Regions from separate parts of the Cyanobium sp. Tous-M-B4 genome, predicted to be linked through region 2. Evidence: predicted binding sites of a transcription regulator. Region 2 holds the regulator's gene; each other region holds the start of a gene.
What was found. The regulator NtcA, encoded in region 2, controls nitrogen genes in cyanobacteria. The targets are predictions, from matches to a motif close to GTANCNNNNGNTAC.
Positions count from the first base shown of each region.

Region 1: the regulator NtcA is predicted to act here: its motif matches at 1,510-1,523, upstream of glnA (type I glutamate--ammonia ligase).
Region 3: the regulator NtcA is predicted to act here: its motif matches at 2,352-2,365, upstream of KBY73_RS12625 (ammonium transporter).
Region 4: the regulator NtcA is predicted to act here: its motif matches at 1,859-1,872, upstream of KBY73_RS01740 (circularly permuted type 2 ATP-grasp protein).

Region 1 is NZ_JAGQBA010000004.1:183,055-187,247, forward strand. It holds gene KBY73_RS09410 (alanine--glyoxylate aminotransferase family protein) at 1-905, opposite strand, end outside; gene KBY73_RS09415 (allophycocyanin subunit beta) at 968-1,486, opposite strand; gene glnA (type I glutamate--ammonia ligase) at 1,695-3,113, shown strand; gene KBY73_RS09425 (hypothetical protein) at 3,101-3,355, opposite strand; gene KBY73_RS09430 (class I SAM-dependent methyltransferase) at 3,495-4,193, shown strand, end outside.
Region 2 is NZ_JAGQBA010000001.1:28,991-33,183, reverse strand. It holds gene KBY73_RS00210 (resolvase) at 1-311, opposite strand, end outside; gene KBY73_RS00205 (DUF3084 domain-containing protein) at 308-1,525, opposite strand; gene ntcA (global nitrogen regulator NtcA) at 1,560-2,300, opposite strand; gene KBY73_RS00195 (cob(I)yrinic acid a,c-diamide adenosyltransferase) at 2,542-3,159, shown strand; gene dcd (dCTP deaminase) at 3,159-3,752, shown strand; gene thyX (FAD-dependent thymidylate synthase) at 3,780-4,193, opposite strand, start outside.
Region 3 is NZ_JAGQBA010000006.1:132,641-136,833, forward strand. It holds gene groES (co-chaperone GroES) at 210-521, shown strand; gene groL (chaperonin GroEL) at 573-2,207, shown strand; gene KBY73_RS12625 (ammonium transporter) at 2,416-3,687, shown strand; gene msrB (peptide-methionine (R)-S-oxide reductase MsrB) at 3,684-4,166, opposite strand; gene secG (preprotein translocase subunit SecG) at 4,180-4,193, opposite strand, start outside.
Region 4 is NZ_JAGQBA010000001.1:344,714-348,906, forward strand. It holds gene KBY73_RS01735 (alpha-E domain-containing protein) at 1-373, opposite strand, end outside; gene KBY73_RS01740 (circularly permuted type 2 ATP-grasp protein) at 367-1,806, opposite strand; gene KBY73_RS01745 (PilZ domain-containing protein) at 1,919-2,467, shown strand; gene ureC (urease subunit alpha) at 2,464-4,188, opposite strand.

The sequences.
Region 1 (4,193 bases), on a different contig from region 2:
AGCCCGAGGGCTTCGAGACCAGCCCATAGGAGCTCGGAATTGCTGCGGTGGCGGGCCCAGGCTGCCTCCAGTCCCTCCTCGGCAAGCAGGCGCAGGGCTTCGCGCATGCCGAAATTCATATTTACTGGCGCTGTGTGGTGGTACACCCGATCACTGCCCCAGTACTGATTCAGCAGGGTGACGTCCAGGTACCAGTTGGGGACCTTGCCCGCCCGGGCCATCATTTTTGCCTCGGCTCGCGGGCCCATGGTGAAGGGTCCAAGGCCAGGAGGACAGCTGAGGCCCTTCTGGCTGCAGCTGTAGGCCAGATCCACCTTCCATTCATCGAGGTAGAGGGGCACCGCACCGAGGGAGGTGACGGTATCAAGCAAGAGCAGGCAGTCGTGCTCACGGCAGAGATCGCCGATGCCCTCCATGGGCTGGCAGATCCCGGTGGATGTTTCGGCGTGGACGATGGCCAGAATTTTGGGCTGATGGGTGGCTACGGCGCGCTCAAGTTCAGCAAGGCTGAAAGCTTCTCCCCAGGGCTTCTCGATCGTCACAACATTGGCCCGGTAGCGACCGGCCATGTCGGCCAGACGCAGGCCGAAGTAGCCCTTAACGGCCACCAAAACAGTGTCGCCAGGCTCAATCGTGTTGGCCAGACTGGCTTCCATGGCCGCACTGCCGGTGCCGCTCATTGGAATGGTGAGGCGGTTTTCGGTCTGCCAGGCGTAGCGGAGCAGATCCTGCACCTCACCCATCAGCTCGACGTAGAGGGGGTCGAGGTGACCAATCGGCATTCGGGCCAGGGCCTGAAGCACGGTGGGATGGGCATTGGAGGGGCCAGGACCGAGCAGCAGACGATCCGGCGTGGCTATGGGAGCCAGCGTGCGGCGATGGGCTGAATTAACTGGTGGCAGCACGGGCAGGGGAACCAAGACCAGGATGGAGCGTGTAAATCGAGCCTAAGTAGCAATTACGTGGCCTAGCGGGCCCGCAGATTGGTGGCACCAAGACCACGGCACAGATGGTCAAAGGGGGCACGAACCACTGCCGCCGATGCCACACCCGCATCGAGCAGCATCTCGCAGACCACATCAGCCATCAAGGCAATGCTGCGCACGGTGGGGCCGGTCGGCACGCCAAGACTCTTGTAGGTGTCGTCGAGACCGTTCAGCACCCGCTCGTTGAGGATCGATGCGTCGTCGGCGATCAGGGCATAGCTGGCGTAACGCAGGAAGTAATCCATGTCCCGCAGGCAAGCCGAAAGGCGCCTTGTGGTGTAGGCGTTGCCACCGGGCAGGATCAGCTCGGGATCGGCAAGCCAGAGGCGCTGGGCCGCCTCGCGCACGATGGCCGCAGCCTCACGGTTGATCAGCTCCACCGCAGCCAGGCGCACGCTGGATTCGGAGTAATAAATGCTGATGCGGTCGATCGCATCGCGGTCTAAATAGCGGCCGAGCTGGTCATAACGGCCAATTAGACCAGTGATGGCATCGCGCATGGCGGAATCAAATCGACGCACCTGTATCGAAAACTAGCACTCACATTCCGCCAAATCCCAGGCCAGGGATGGGTTCTGGGGAAGTTGACAGAAACGGTTACGCAATCCTCTCCGTCAGTTTGGTTACGGGCGCTACCAATTAGCGTCTGGCCGATCCGTACGGTCCGGCAACGCCGCAACCGGTCGGCACCCATCCTTCTTGTTCGTAATGGCCCAAACAGCCCAAGACGTCCTCCGTCAGATCCATGAGGAGGGAATCGAGCTGATCGACCTCAAGTTTGTCGACTTGCATGGCAAGTGGCAGCACCTGACGGTCTGCCGCGACCTGATCGACGAGGCCTCCTTCAGCGATGGCGTTGCCTTTGACGGCTCCTCGATACGGGGCTGGAAGGCGATCAACGAATCGGACATGGCGATGGTGCCGGACCCCAACACCGCCTGGATCGATCCCTTTTACAGCCACAAAACCCTGAGCCTGATCTGCTCGATCCAGGAGCCCCGAAGTGGCAAGCCCTATGGCCGTTGTCCCCGGGCCTTGGCCCAGAAAGCGCTCAACTACCTCAGTTCCACCGGTATCGCCGATACCGCCTACTTCGGGCCGGAGCCTGAATTCTTTGTCTTCGACGACGTCCGTTACAGCTCAGGCAGCGGCAGCAGCTTCTACAGCGTCGATTCAGTTGAAGCACCTTGGAATAGCGCCCGCCTTGAGGAGGGCGGCAACCTCGCCTACAAGATTCAGTTGAAGGAGGGCTACTTCCCGGTAGCCCCCAACGACACCCTGCAGGACATGCGCACGGAGATGTTGCTCACCATGGGCAGCCTGGGGGTGCCGATCGAGAAGCAGCACCACGAGGTGGCAACGGCCCAGCATGAGCTGGGTATCAAGTTTGCCGAGCTGATCAGCGCAGCCGACAACGTGATGATCTACAAATACGTAGTGCGCAACGTTGCCCGTAAGTACGGCAAGACGGCCACCTTCATGCCCAAACCCGTGTTCGCCGATAACGGCAGCGGCATGCATGTGCACCAGAGCCTCTGGCGAGGCGGCAATCCCCTGTTTTTCGGCGAAGGCACCTACGCCAACCTTTCCCAGACTGCCCGTTGGTACATCGGAGGGCTGCTGAAGCACGCCCCCAGTTTCCTGGCCTTCACAAATCCAACAACTAACAGCTACAAGCGATTGGTGCCAGGCTTCGAGGCTCCGGTGAACCTGGTTTATTCCCAGGGCAATCGTTCCGCCGCGGTTCGCATTCCGCTCACGGGGCCGAGCCCCAAGGCCAAGCGCCTGGAATTCCGCTCCGGCGATGCCCTGTCCAACCCCTACCTCGGCTTCGCGGCAATGTTGATGGCAGGCATCGATGGCATCAAGAACCAAATTGACCCGGGCGATGGCACCGATGTTGATCTGTTCGAGCTCTCGCCAGAGGAATTGGCTCGCATCTCCACTGTGCCGGCCTCACTGAATGGTGCCCTTGAAGCCCTAGATGCAGATAAGGATTATCTGCTAGCTGGTGGCGTCTTCACCGAAGACTTCATCAACAATTGGATCACCCTTAAATACGAGGAGGTGCAGCAGCTACGCCAGCGGCCCCACCCCCACGAGTTTGTGATGTACTACGACGCTTGAGCAGACGCCGGTGGGCAATAGCGCAGGTGGGCGATAGCGCTTGCCTGCAGTTGCTTCTCGCGGGCCTGGCGCCTTGCCCAGGCTTGGAGCTGATGCAGGGCGTCCGCGGCGGGGTTGGGATCGTGGTGTTTGGTTATCTGGGCCAGTTCGGCGCCGTGGAGGCGGTTGTCGCGAGCGTGCAACAGGCTCCAGGTTTGAAATTCAGGATCGGCATGCTGGCTCTGCAGGCGGGCAATGTTCATGGAGTGCTCCCCTCTCTCTGGATCCAGTCTGCTGCTGTCTTGGTAGCGGTTGCTACTAAATGGCCAGAGCTTCACAGCTCTTCAGCAATCGCAGTGTGAGTTCAAATTCGCTGAAATGGACACAAGCCATTGCCTAGCCATGCCCGATCAGCTCACAAAGTTGGCCTACCAAACCATGCAGCAGGGCAGGGCGTTGCTTGGGGTGACCCACAAAGAGGTGAGCACCAGGCTTATGGGGTTGCTTGCTCCAGATGGCACCCCAAAAACCGTGCCAATTCCGCCTGAGCTGCTGGCCAGCCTCAGGCAGGCCATGGATTCATTGCACGAGCGCGACTGGCAGGAAGCAGAACAGGGCCTTTACCCGCCTTCCCTCCTGTTCGATGCCCCCTGGCTTGATTGGGCCAGTCGGTATCCACTGGTGTGGCTAGATATGCCCAGCACCTGGACTCGCCGCCGGGAGCGCAAAGTGCGCGACTTGCCCAGCAGTGTTGATCTAGATAATTATCCCGACTATTACCTTCAAAATTTTCATCACCAGACAGACGGCTACCTAAGCGACCACTCCGCGGCGCTCTACGATCTGCAGGTAGAAATTCTGTTTAATGGCTCAGCCGACCCAATGCGGCGGCGGGTGCTGGCTCCCCTGCTGCGGGGTATCAAAGCCTTCGCCGATCGGCCAGCCGGCCAGGTGCGCGTGCTCGACCTAGCCACCGGCACCGGTCGCACCCTGCGCCAGATCAGGGCGGCTTTACCAAAAGCCCAGCTGGTGGGATTGGATCTTTCCAGTGCCTACCTGCGCCAGGCCAACAAGTGGCTTAGTCAGCTGCCCGGTGAACTT
Region 2 (4,193 bases):
CAGCCCCTAGGGGGCCACAGCTGCCAGTAGCGCTCGCGGGCCGCCAGGGTGCTGCCGCTCTCATCCACCACAGCTAGCGCCAGCCGCTGCTGGCCAAGCCGGCTGCGCCAGTCTTGGCTGCCGGTGCCATTGCCGAGCACAACCTGATCAAGCCCCACTTGCTGCCAGCTTTTGAGCAGGGCGAGGCAGGCTTGCGGGGGCAGGATTGCAGCCTGCCGGATCTGGCCAAGGGCAGGATCAGCAAGCACTAGACCGCATTTGCTGCGCCCGGGATCTAGGCCTGCCACCAGGCCCGCCGCAGCGCGCGTCATGGGCGGCGAGGGCCTGGCCCAGATTGGGATGGAGATGGGGCTGTCAACCAGCGCAATTCCACCGCAATTGGGTCGGCGGTGCTGGCGTTATTGATGGCGAGTGCTTCTAGTAGGGCAACCTGGCCTGGCTGGCGCTCGCTCAGCTCCCGGGCCAGATTTTTAAAGCTGGCCGCATCGAACTGCAGCCCTTCCACCAACGTGCCCTGGCGCTGGGCTCGGGCATAGGCAGCGGCCAGCAGCAGGTTGAGTCGCCGCGAAACCGGCTCCAGGGCTGTGAGGTCGCCCTCGATCGTGGTGCTGGCCAGCACTTCGCCGGCCTTAACTACTGGGCGGTTGGGGCGTAGGTCTGGGAAGGCAAGCACCTGGCGCTCGCCCCGTAGCACGTTGGCTGCCGAGAGAATGCTCACCACCCAGCTGCCGGGCTTGGCGAGCAGGCCTTCCAGCTTGCTGATGTCATTTTTGGGTACCAGCAGGATCTGGCGATCGGGGGGCTGGCCGGGCAGCACCCGCCTGAAGGCGTTGAGATTGGCCTGCTGCAGCAAGGCGGTGATCACATCCTTGGCCTGCTCGGGGCGCTCAAGGGTCACCTTGGCGCTGGCCAGGGTCTGACCGCTGCTGAGCACCACGTCTCCGCGGCGCAGAGCAATCAGGTTGCTCTCCAGGTCTTTAAGTTCTTGGGCTCCGGCGCTAATCCGGCGGCGCACCTGGGCTAGTTCCGCTTCGGTGCGGCGGATTTCCGCATCCCGCCCCTTCACCTCCTCGCTGAGACGGCTGCGCTCCAGCTCCAGCCGGTTGCGCTGGGCTAAAAGTGGCGCCAGCTCTTGGCGCAATTTGCTGGCGCGGGCTTGGGCCTGCTCAAAGCGCGCCTGAGCCTCGCGTTTGCCCTGTTCAGCCCTCGCCACCTCCAGGCGGCTGCTAGCTAGTTGGCTATTGCTGCGGCTCAGTTGGCTGCGGCTGGTTTGCAGCCGTTGCTCCAGTCGATCGAGTTCAAACAGGCCCGTGCGCAGCCGCTCGCTCACTAAGAGCATCAGGCCGAGGGAGATGGCACTGATCAGGCTGCCTGTGAGCACCGTGATCAACACGGCGGTGCGGCGGGGCCGCATCCCCAACAGGCTCAAGCGCGCCTTGCCCACCAGGCTGCCGAGTCGGTCGCCCAGGGTGGAGAGCACCCCCCCTAGGGCGAGCAGAGCGAGGATCAGCAGCCAGCCCGTCACATACGTCCGCGAAGGGCCCCAGTATCTCTGGCGTTCAGCTGAAGCGCTTGGCTAGGGCGATTGGATCAAACACAGTGATCTTTTTGCGGTCGATCTGAACCAGCCCGTCGTTGCGCAGGTCGCCCAGCAGGCGAGTGATTGTGACCCGGGTGGAGCCAATCGCTTCGGCAATCGCCTGGTGGGACAGGCGCAGATCAATCGTGATCCCTTCCGAGCTGGGAACGCCGAAATCGCGACACAGCACCAGCAGGAAGCTCACCAGCCGCGAGCTCATGTCGCGGTGGGTGAGGGTTTCGATCATCGTTTCGGTCTGCAGTATTCGCGAAGACAGGCCCTGCAGCAGCAGCAAGCCCACGCTGGCGTCCTGCTCGATCGCCCGGCGCACGGAGGTGGCTGGTGCGGTCACCATCTCGACCCTGGTGAAGGCCACAGCGTGATAAAAGCGGTCGGAGCGCTGGCCGGTAAGCAGCGACAGCACACCAAACAGACTGTTCTCACGCAACAGGGCCACGGTGATCTCCTCGCCGGATTCATATACCCGCGACAGCCGGACCGCTCCGCGCCGCAGCAGGTAGACCCTCTCGGCTGGATCGCCGGGAAAAAAAATCGTCTTGCCCCGTTCGATCGTCTCAACACTGCTGCCGGCCAGGCCCCGGATCACTTCCAACAGGGTGGGGTTGCCCTGGCCGGCGCTGCCCATGCCTGCCACCACGCCAGGGGCACCCGTCGATGGGGTGTTGGCGGTACGGCTAAATCCGTGGGTAGCGCCAACCATCAAGGTCTGGGCAAGTGCCGGGACCCTAAGGATCACCCGGGGGGCGGCTTGTAGCAATACACACGGTTTCAGACGACACCGCCGGCGCCCCCTGCGCACCAGTACGTATGTTTCCGCTAGGGATGGTGTCGTTTGCTTGTGAAGCGGCCCGATCCCGCTACATTCAGCTTCGCGGGGCCATGGGCTGCTCGCGGCTCCCCAGGTCTGTTTTCGATTTTCCAGGTTTTTATTCAGGTTGTTCATGACCGCGAGCTTGCCCGTCTCAGGCCTCACCTCCTCCTCTGGAGCTGGTTTTCCGGCGGTACAGCACCAACCTCAGCGCTCTGGTCATCGCCCTTTGGCTGTGGCAGCTGCGCCGGCATTGCGGCTAGTGGCCCAGTCGGAGGGCTTGCTGCAAATCCATACGGCGCCATTCCGCGGCAGTTTCGGTGCCGTGCTCAGCCAGGCCCTGCGTAGTGCCGGTTTGGGCAGCCGGGTGCTGGTTACTCAGTTTCTTAAGGGTGGCGTAGATCAGGGCCTCGGCAGCAGCGTCTGGCTGTGTGGGCGACTGCAATGGCTGCGGCCCGGTGTGCCTGCCTGTCTGTCAGAGCCAGCTGCCCACCAGGAGCTTGAGTTGTTGGAGGCGGTGCGCCAGGTGTGGGCCTTCAGCCGCGAGCAGCTGCTCAGTGGTGCGGTGGATCTGATGGTGCTCGATGAGCTGGGCTTGGCTGTGGAGCTGGGCTACATCGAGCAGGCTGAAGTGCTGGCAACCTTGGAGCGCCGTCCAGCCCATTTAGATGTCATTTTGACGGGGCCAGCCATGACTCCTGAGTTGATGGCCATGGCTGATCAGGTCACCCAGTTGCGCCGAGGCCTCTGATGCTGAAGAACGACCGCTGGATCAACGAGCAGGCTGCGGCAGGTTTGTTGCAGCCGTTTCAGTCGAGCCTGGTGCGCCACCTCGATCCCGAGACGACGGGCTCGCCGGTGCTCAGCTACGGCTGCTCTTCCTATGGCTACGACTTGCGGTTGTCGGCTAAGGAATTTTTGATCTTTCGGCATGTGCCTGGCACCGTGATGAACCCCAAGCGGTTCAATCCGGCCAACCTCGAACCCGCTCCCCTGCACGATGACGAGGATGGATCTTATTTTATCTTGCCAGCCCATTCCTATGGCTTGGGAGTGGCACTGGAGAAGATGAAGGTGCCATCAAATATCACGGTGATCTGCCTGGGTAAGAGCACATACGCCCGGCTAGGTATCATTGTTAATACGACGCCAGCGGAAGCCGGCTGGGAGGGTCACCTCACCCTGGAGTTCAGTAATTCTTCGGGTGCTGACTGCCGCATTTATGCAAATGAGGGAATTTGTCAGCTGCTCTTTTTTGAGGGCGATCCCTGCGAAACCACCTATCAAGATCGGGCCGGTAAATATCAGCACCAGCCCGAACGGGTTACGTTGGCGCGAATTTAAGCCGCCAGTTAATTATGTGCTTCTGCCCTATGGGGCGAGCCTGGCTTTATGCAAGCGGCTCTTTTCATACCAGTCAGCAAATTGGGGTGTCCAAGCCTGCAGGTGGGGCCACATCAATTCACAAAGTTCGCGAATTTCGAGCTGGGCGTCGAGCTTGGCCCGCAGGTCAAGGAAGTGCAGAAATGCTCGCAAGGTGAAGCTCACCACGAAGTGCTGGCGGTAGTCGAAGGGCAGGATGCCGCGGGCGTGCTCCTCGGCGAAGCCAGCCGCCAAAAGGTCGCGGTAACGAGACGCCGCAGCACTGCAGAGCTCTAGATCTACGCAGCGCTGCTCTTCGGTGTAGGCGTATTTTTTGCCTTGCCGGTCGCTATAGCTACCCGAGGGCCTTAGATAGAACACCTCCTCCAGTTCCAGTTCACCATTGGCGGCCTTGCAGATGCG
Region 3 (4,193 bases), on a different contig from region 2:
CTTACCACTGCGATAGGCGCGGGCTTCTGTTCAGCCCCTGTTCACCCCGGTGGTTCGGTCACCCGCACGGTCTGGGCCTGGGCACTGGAGCTTGGTTGGGCATAAATTGGCACTCGTTGAGCTCGAGTGCTAAATCGCCTCTCAGGCCCACTCCAGTTCACTGTTCTGTGGCGTCTCAGGCGCCATGTCATTGCTCTCGCAATCCATCCATGGCTGCTGTTTCTCTCAGCGTCTCCACGGTTAAGCCCCTCGGAGATCGCATTTTTATCAAGGTGTCCGAATCGGAGGAGAAAACCGCCGGCGGCATTCTTCTGCCTGACACCGCTAAGGAAAAGCCCCAGGTGGGCGAAGTGGTGCAGATCGGCCCAGGCAAGCGCAACGACGACGGCAGCCGCCAGGCTCCTGAGGTCAGCGTTGGCGACAAGGTGCTCTACAGCAAGTATGCCGGCACCGACATCAAGCTCGGCAGCGACGAGTTTGTGCTGCTTTCCGAGAAGGACATCCTCGCCATCGTCAACTGACGACTGGCCTATTACTGAATCCGACCTAACCCCATAAGGAAATCGCCTTCCATGGCTAAGCGCATTATTTACAACGAGAACGCTCGCAGAGCTCTCGAAAGAGGTATCGACATTCTGGCTGAGGCCGTTGCTGTCACCCTTGGACCTAAGGGTCGCAACGTGGTGCTGGAGAAAAAGTTTGGTGCACCCCAGATCATCAACGACGGCGTCACCATCGCCAAGGAAATTGAGCTCGAGGACCACATCGAGAACACTGGTGTTGCCCTGATCCGTCAGGCCGCCTCCAAAACCAACGATGCCGCCGGCGACGGCACCACCACCGCCACGGTTTTGGCCCATGCCATGGTCAAGGCAGGCCTGCGCAACGTGGCTGCCGGCGCCAATGCGATCACCCTCAAAAAGGGCATCGACAAGGCTTCCGATTTCCTCGTAGGCAAGATCAAGGAGCACGCCAAGCCCATCTCCGACTCCAGCGCCATCGCCCAAGTGGGCACCATCTCCGCCGGCAACGACGAAGAGGTGGGGCGCATGATCGCCGATGCGATGGACAAGGTCGGTAAGGAAGGTGTGATCTCCCTGGAAGAAGGGAAATCGATGACCACCGAGTTGGAGGTCACCGAAGGCATGCGCTTCGACAAGGGCTACATCTCGCCCTACTTCGCCACCGACACCGAGCGCATGGAAGCGGTGCTCGAAGAGCCCTACATCCTGCTCACCGACAAGAAGATCGGCCTGGTGCAGGACCTCGTGCCCGTGCTTGAGCAGATCGCCCGTACAGGCAAGCCCCTGCTGATCATTGCCGAGGACATCGAGAAGGAAGCCCTCGCCACCCTCGTGGTCAACCGCCTGCGCGGCGTGCTCAACGTGGCGGCAGTCAAGGCACCTGGTTTCGGTGATCGCCGCAAGGCCATGCTCGAGGACATCGCCGTTCTCACCAACGGTCAGCTGATCACCGAAGACGCCGGTCTCAAGCTGGAGAACGCCAAGTTGGAGATGCTGGGCACCGCCCGCCGCATCACCATCAACAAGGACACCACCACCATCGTGGCCGAAGGCAACGAAGTGGCTGTCAAGGCGCGCTGCGAGCAAATCCGCAAGCAGATGGACGAAACCGACTCCTCCTATGACAAGGAGAAGCTGCAAGAGCGTCTGGCCAAGCTGAGCGGCGGTGTGGCCGTGGTCAAGGTGGGTGCCGCCACCGAGACCGAGATGAAGGACAAGAAGCTGCGCCTGGAAGACGCCATCAACGCCACCAAGGCGGCCGTTGAAGAAGGCATCGTTCCTGGTGGTGGCACTACGTTGGCCCACCTAGCCCCCGCCCTCGAGGAGTGGGCTGCGGCCAACCTCTCTGGCGAGGAGCTGATCGGCGCCCACATCGTGGCCTCCGCCCTCACCGCGCCTTTGATGCGCATCGCTCAAAACGCTGGCGTGAATGGCGCTGTCGTGGCTGAAAACGTGCGTAACAAGCCCTTCAACGAGGGCTACAACGCCGCCACCGGCGAGTACGTCGACATGCTGGCTGCCGGTATCGTCGACCCCGCCAAAGTGACCCGCTCCGGTCTGCAGAATGCCGCCTCCATCGCCGGCATGGTGCTGACCACCGAATGCATCGTGGCCGACATGCCAGATAAGAAAGATGCTGCTCCCGCCGGTGGCGGCATGGGTGGCGGCGACTTCGACTACTGATAGCGAGATGGGGCCTTTGTGGCCCCACTCCTTCATCGGCACCGAGGGCAGAGGATTTTCCTTCTGCCCTTTTTTTGTTCCCGTTCAGCCAAGTGGGTCTAGCCATCCCGGCTGTATCGGTTGCCACCTTTAAGAGCCCTTTTGGTAGCAGTTGCTACATGTCTTGGGTCCGTTGGCCTTCAGGGTGGCGCCTGCTTTTGGCTCAGCTGTGCCGCTGCTTTTTGCAACCGATCTGGCCCTTCGCAGTGCCAACAATGGTTTTGTGCTGGTGAGTGCTGCCCTGGTGCTGATGATGACGCCAGCTCTGGCCCTCTTTTATGCGGGCTTTGTGCGCAGCCGCAACGTGCTTAACACCATGGTGATGAGCTTCACCGCCATGGCCCTGGTGAGTGTGCTCTGGGTGTTGTTCGGCTACAGCCTGGCCTTCTCTTCCGGTAGCGGTCCCCTAGCTCCTTTCATCGGCGGGTTGCAGTGGGCGGGGCTCAGCAATTGGTCGGCTCCCTATGGGGATGGGCAACTCAGTCACGGCGCCGTTGCCCTGTTCCAGGTCACCTTTGCGATCATCACTCCTGCGCTGATTTCCGGCGCGGTGGTGGAGCGGATGCATTTCCGCGCCTGGATGGTGTTTCTGCTGCTCTGGAGCACCTTCATCTATCTCCCCCTGGCCCACATGGTGTGGGGACCAGGTGGGTTCCTGGGCAGTTCCGGCCTCGGTGCCATCGACTTCGCCGGTGGCCTGGTGGTGGAACTGGCCTCCGGTGTGGCCGCCGCCGTTGCTGCCCTGGTGGTGGGCCGGCGTCGCAGTGGGGGCGTGGGCTATGCCGCCCCACCCCACAACGTGCCCTTCATCTTGTTGGGGGCGGGCCTGCTCTGGTTCGGCTGGTTTGGCTTCAACGGTGGTAGCGGCCTGGTGGCCGGCAATTTGGCCTCCCTGGCCTGCCTCACCACCAATACCGCTGCCGCTTCAGCTGCCCTGGGCTGGATGCTGCTGGAAACATGGCAGCGCGGCAAGCCCACTGCCGTGGGTGTGGCTACCGGCGCCGTGGCCGGCCTAGTGGCGATCACCCCAGCGGCTGGCTATGTGAGCCCTCTGGCGGCTGTGTTGATCGGCTTTGCGGCAGCGCTGGTTTGCAGCTATGCCATGCAACTCAAGAACCGCTGGCGGCTAGATGACAGCCTCGATGTGCTGCCGGTGCATGGCGTGGCCGGGTTGCTCGGCACTCTGCTAACTGGCGTGTTCACGTTGAAAAGCCTCAATCCCGCTGGCGCCGATGGACTGCTAGTGGGCCAGCCAGGTCAGCTCTGGATTCAGCTCAAGGCCGCAGGATTCACCATTCTTTTTGTTGGAGTAGGCACGTATGTGATTCTTATACTGATTCGCCTGGTGATGCCCCTGCGTGTTAACGATATTCAGGAACAGCAGGGCCTCGATATCAATGCTCACGGCGAAGAGGCCTACAACAGCGAATACACCGGTTAACCGGAGATAAAATTGAGGGCTGCGCCGTTATTGCAGTAGCGCTTGCCACTGGGCTTAGGGCCGTCGTCAAACACGTGGCCCTGATGGCCGCCGCAGCGCCGGCAGTGGTATTCGGTGCGTGGCACAATCAACTTGAAGTCCACCTTGGTGGCGATCCCGTTGGGCAGCGGTTGCCAGAAGCTGGGCCAGCCGGTGCCGCTCTCGTATTTGGCCTTGGAGCTAAACAGGGGCAGGGCGCAGCCAGCACAAACGAAAGTGCCTGGGCGTTTTTCGCTATTCAAGGGGCTGGAGAAGGGCCGCTCGGTGCCCTCCTGGCGCAGCACGTTGTAGGCGGCAGGGTTGAGACGTTTTTTCCAGCTGGCTTCGCTGAGTTGCCAGGCTGGATCTTGGGCCTTGGAAGCGGCTTCGGCGCGGGAGACACCAGTGAAGAAGGCGCCCAGGCTTGATCCCAGGGCTACCAGCAGATTGCGTCGCGGCATTGGGGTCACAGACCTAACCGAGCCAGC
Region 4 (4,193 bases), 320 kb from region 2:
GATCCCAGAAGCCCTTGTTGTCGAACAGCGTCCAATAGATGTCGTTGAGCTGTTCCCACATTTCGGTGGTGATTACATCGCGGATCTGGCGAGCGTTTTCGCGGGCGATGGCGATGCAGCTCACCACGCTGTTGGGATTGGCCTCGGCGCGCACCAGAAACTCCACCACCTGCTCCGGGCGTCCTTCTGGATAGAGACGGTCAAATAGTTCCCGATCGCCACTGGCATCAACCAGCGGTAGCCAGGGTTCGGCGCTGCCGGGTGGGCAGTCGAGGGCCATCGCTTCGCTCACCTCCACAAAGCGGGAGATGTTTTCGGCCCGCTCCACATAGCGGTTGATCCAATAAAGGGAGTCGGCGACGCGGCTCAGCATGGTTGTTCACTCACGATCCAGGTGTCCTTGCAGCCGCCACCTTGGGAAGAGTTGACCACCAGGGAGCCCCGGCGCAGGGCCACCCGGGTGAGACCGCCCGGGCTTACCCAGGCCCCCTTGCCGCGAAGCACATAGGGCCGTAGATCCACATGGCAGGGGAACAATTCGCCCTCGCTCAGCGAGGGCACGGTGGAGAGCTCGAGGGTGGGCTGGGCTATGTAGTTGCGGGGATCGGCCTGGATCTTGACGGCAAACTCGGCGATCTCCGCGCTGCTGGCGTGGGGGCCGATGAGCATGCCGTAGCCACCGGCCTCGGCCACCGCTTTCACCACCAGCTCACTGAGGTGGGCTAGCACGTAGGCCCGGTCGTCCTCCCTGGCGCAGAGGTAGGTGGGCACGTTTTCAATTATTGGATCTTCGCCGAGGTAGTAGCGGATCATCTCCGGCAGGTAGGCGTAGATCAGCTTGTCGTCGGCTACGCCGGTGCCTGGTGCGTTGGCGATTGCCACCCGGCCGGCCCGGTAAGCGGCCATCAGGCCTCTCACCCCAAGCATCGAATCGCTGCGGAATACGGCTGGGTCGAGGAAGTCGTCGTCGATGCGCCGGTAGATCACATCCACCGGTTCGGGCCCGGCCGTGCTGCGCATCCACACCCGGTCGTCCTGGCAGATCAGGTCGCGGCCCTCCACCAGCTGGATGCCCATCTGCTGGGCCAGGTAGCTGTGCTCGAAGTAGGCGCTGTTGAACACCCCGGGGGTGAGCAGCACCACCTTGGGGGTATCGGTCCAAGGGGCTAGCTCCCGCAGGGTTTGCAGCAGGTGGGAGGGGTAATCGTCGATCGGTTGCACGGTGCGGCCGGCAAACAGGCTCGGGAACATCCGCTTCATCACCCGGCGGTTTTCCAGGAAGTAGGCGACGCCGGAGGGACAGCGCAGGTTGTCTTCCAGCACACGCCAGGTGCCCTCGCCGTCGCGCACCAGATCAAGGCCGGAGATATGGCACCAGCGTCCCAGGGGCGGCTGGAAGCCCTGCAGTTGGGGCCGCCAGCCCTGGGAGCTCTCCACGTCCTGCCGCGGAATCACACCGTCGTTGAGGATTTTTTGGGGTCCATAGACATCGGCCAGAAATAGGTCGATCGCCTCTAGCCGCTGGAACAGGCCTGCTTCGAGGCGTTGCCAGTCCGCGCTACCGATCAGCCGCGGCAGGGGGTCGAAGGGCAGGATGCGCTCACCCCCCTGGCTGCCGGAGCCATTGAGGCGAAAGGTGGCCCCCAGCCGCCGCAGCAACACACCGGCTGCTGCGTGATTGCGGTTCAGTTCATCGAGGCCCAGCTGGCCTAGGGAGGAGAGCAGAGGGCGTAGGGCAGTGCGAGGCTGATCAGGGGCGCTGAAATATTCGTCGTAGCCCCGATTTGGTCTGTATTCGGTAAACATGCCGCGCCACCTGCCATGGCGGGATCATGTCCACCCGCTGGGGTTGACGCCGGTGTGGATTGATACGGATGGCCAGCTCCGTCTCTGGCGGCTTCCTTCCTCGGCCATTAAGGTGAGACAACGGCAGCTCTTTGGGGCTTTTGTGATGCCCAGCCATCTCCCCAATCTTGCTGGCGATGCCTCCAGAGCGCCTGGGGTCTCCTGGTCCGAACCCTTCAGTAAAGATCCAGGGCGTTTTGAGGCAGAAACAATCCTCACCGGGGATGAATACCTAGAAATCCTGGGTCCCGACGATGGTCAGCGCCGCTTTGAAAGGTTGGTGGCGCCACCTTGTCGTCCGGTGCCGATTCAGCTGCTCAGCCCAGATGGCGAACCCCGCACCGAGTGGTTTTATGCCGACATCCTCGATATCAGCCTCGGTGGCTTGTGCCTGTTGATCACCGAAAACCATGAGTTACAGGTAGGTCAAAGACTGCTGGTTGATTTCAAGGTGCATCGGGCCACCGACTTGCATCGGGTGGCTGGCTTGGTGCGTTGGTTTGTGCGCTCCGGCACCGTTACCACCATGGGATTGGGCTTCAGCGAACCCCTGTCCCTGCTTCCCCAGCTGCTGCCGGAGCGGCGCAATCGCCTGCGCGACCCCAACACGGTGGCCGATTAGAGCAGGAAGTAGCGCTGGGCCATTGGCAGCACCTCGGCTGGTTCGCAGCTGAGGTGCACCCCATCGGCGAACACCTCATAGGTCTGGGGGTCAACCTCAACATTCGGCAGGGCCGTGTTGTTTTTCATTGAGGCCTTGCCGATGTCGCCGCGGGTGTTGGTCACTGGCACGCAGGGGCGTTTCAGGCCCAGCTGGCGGGGTAGGTCGGCATCGAGGGCTGCCTGGCTCATGAAGGTGAGGCAACTGGGGGCCAGGGCGGCCCCAAAAGCGGCAAACATCGGCCGGCCGTGCACCGGTCCGGGGGTGGGGATCGAGGCGTTGGCATCGCCCATCTGGGCCCACACGATTGAGCCGCCCTTGATCACCAATTCCGGTTTCACCCCGAAAAAGCCCGGCTTCCACAGCACCAGATCGGCAAGCTTGCCCACCTCCACCGAACCGATCTGGGAATCAAGCCCGTGGGCGATCGCCGGGTTGATCGTGGTTTTGGCGATATAGCGCTTCAAGCGGGTGTTGTCGTTGCGCCCTCCACTGGAAGCGGCGTCTTCGGGCAAGGCGCCGCGCTGGACTTTCATCTTGTGGGCGGTCTGGAAGGTGCGGGTGATCACCTCGCCCACCCGGCCCATGGCCTGGGAGTCGCTGGCGATGATCGAGAAGGCGCCCAGGTCGTGGAGGATGTCTTCGGCGGCAATCGTTTCGCGGCGGATGCGCGACTCGGCGAAGGCCACATCCTCCGGGATGCGTGGATCCAGGTGGTGGCACACCATCAGCATGTCGAGGTGCTCCTCGAGCGTGTTGCGGGTGTAGGGGCGGGTGGGGTTGGTGCTGCTGGGCAGCACGTTGGCTTCGCCGCAGATTTTGATGATGTCGGGGGCGTGACCGCCGCCGGCTCCTTCGGTGTGAAAGGTGTGGATGGTGCGGCCGCCGATGGCGCGGATCGTGTCTTCCACAAAGCCGGCCTCGTTGAGGGTGTCGGAGTGGATGCACACCTGCACGTCAAAGCGATCGGCCACCGTGAGGCAGCAGTCGATCGCGGCTGGGGTGGTGCCCCAGTCTTCGTGCAGCTTGAGGCCGCAGGCGCCGGCGCGCACCTGCTCTTCGATCGCTTCGGGGGTGGAGGCGTTGCCCTTGCCGTAGAAGCCCAGATTCACCGGCAGGCCCTCGGCGGCCTGCAACATGCGGGCCAGGTGAAAGGCGCCCGGGGTGCAGGTGGTGGCGTTGGTGCCGGTGGCCGGGCCGGTGCCGCCCCCCAGCAGGGTGGTTACACCGCTGGCCAGGGCCGTTTCAATCTGCTGGGGGCAGATGAAGTGGATGTGGGTGTCGATTGAACCGGCGGTGATGATGTGGCCCTCGCCGGCGATCGCTTCGGTGCCCGGTCCCACCACGATCGTCACGCCGGCCTGGGTGTCGGGGTTGCCCGCCTTGCCGATGGCGCAGATGCGGCCATCGCGCAGGCCGATGTCGGCCTTGACGATCCCCCACCAATCCAGGATCAGGGCGTTGGTTATGACTGTGTCCACGGCGCCCTGGCTGCGGGGTGTCTGGCCCTGGCCCATGCCGTCGCGGATCACCTTGCCGCCGCCAAACTTCACCTCATCGCCGTAGACAGTGAAATCTTTTTCCACTTCCAGAAACAGCTCGGTGTCGGCTAGGCGCAGCCGATCGCCGGTGGTGGGGCCGTAGGTCTCGGCGTAGGCGCGGCGGGAGATGCGATAGGGCATGGGGT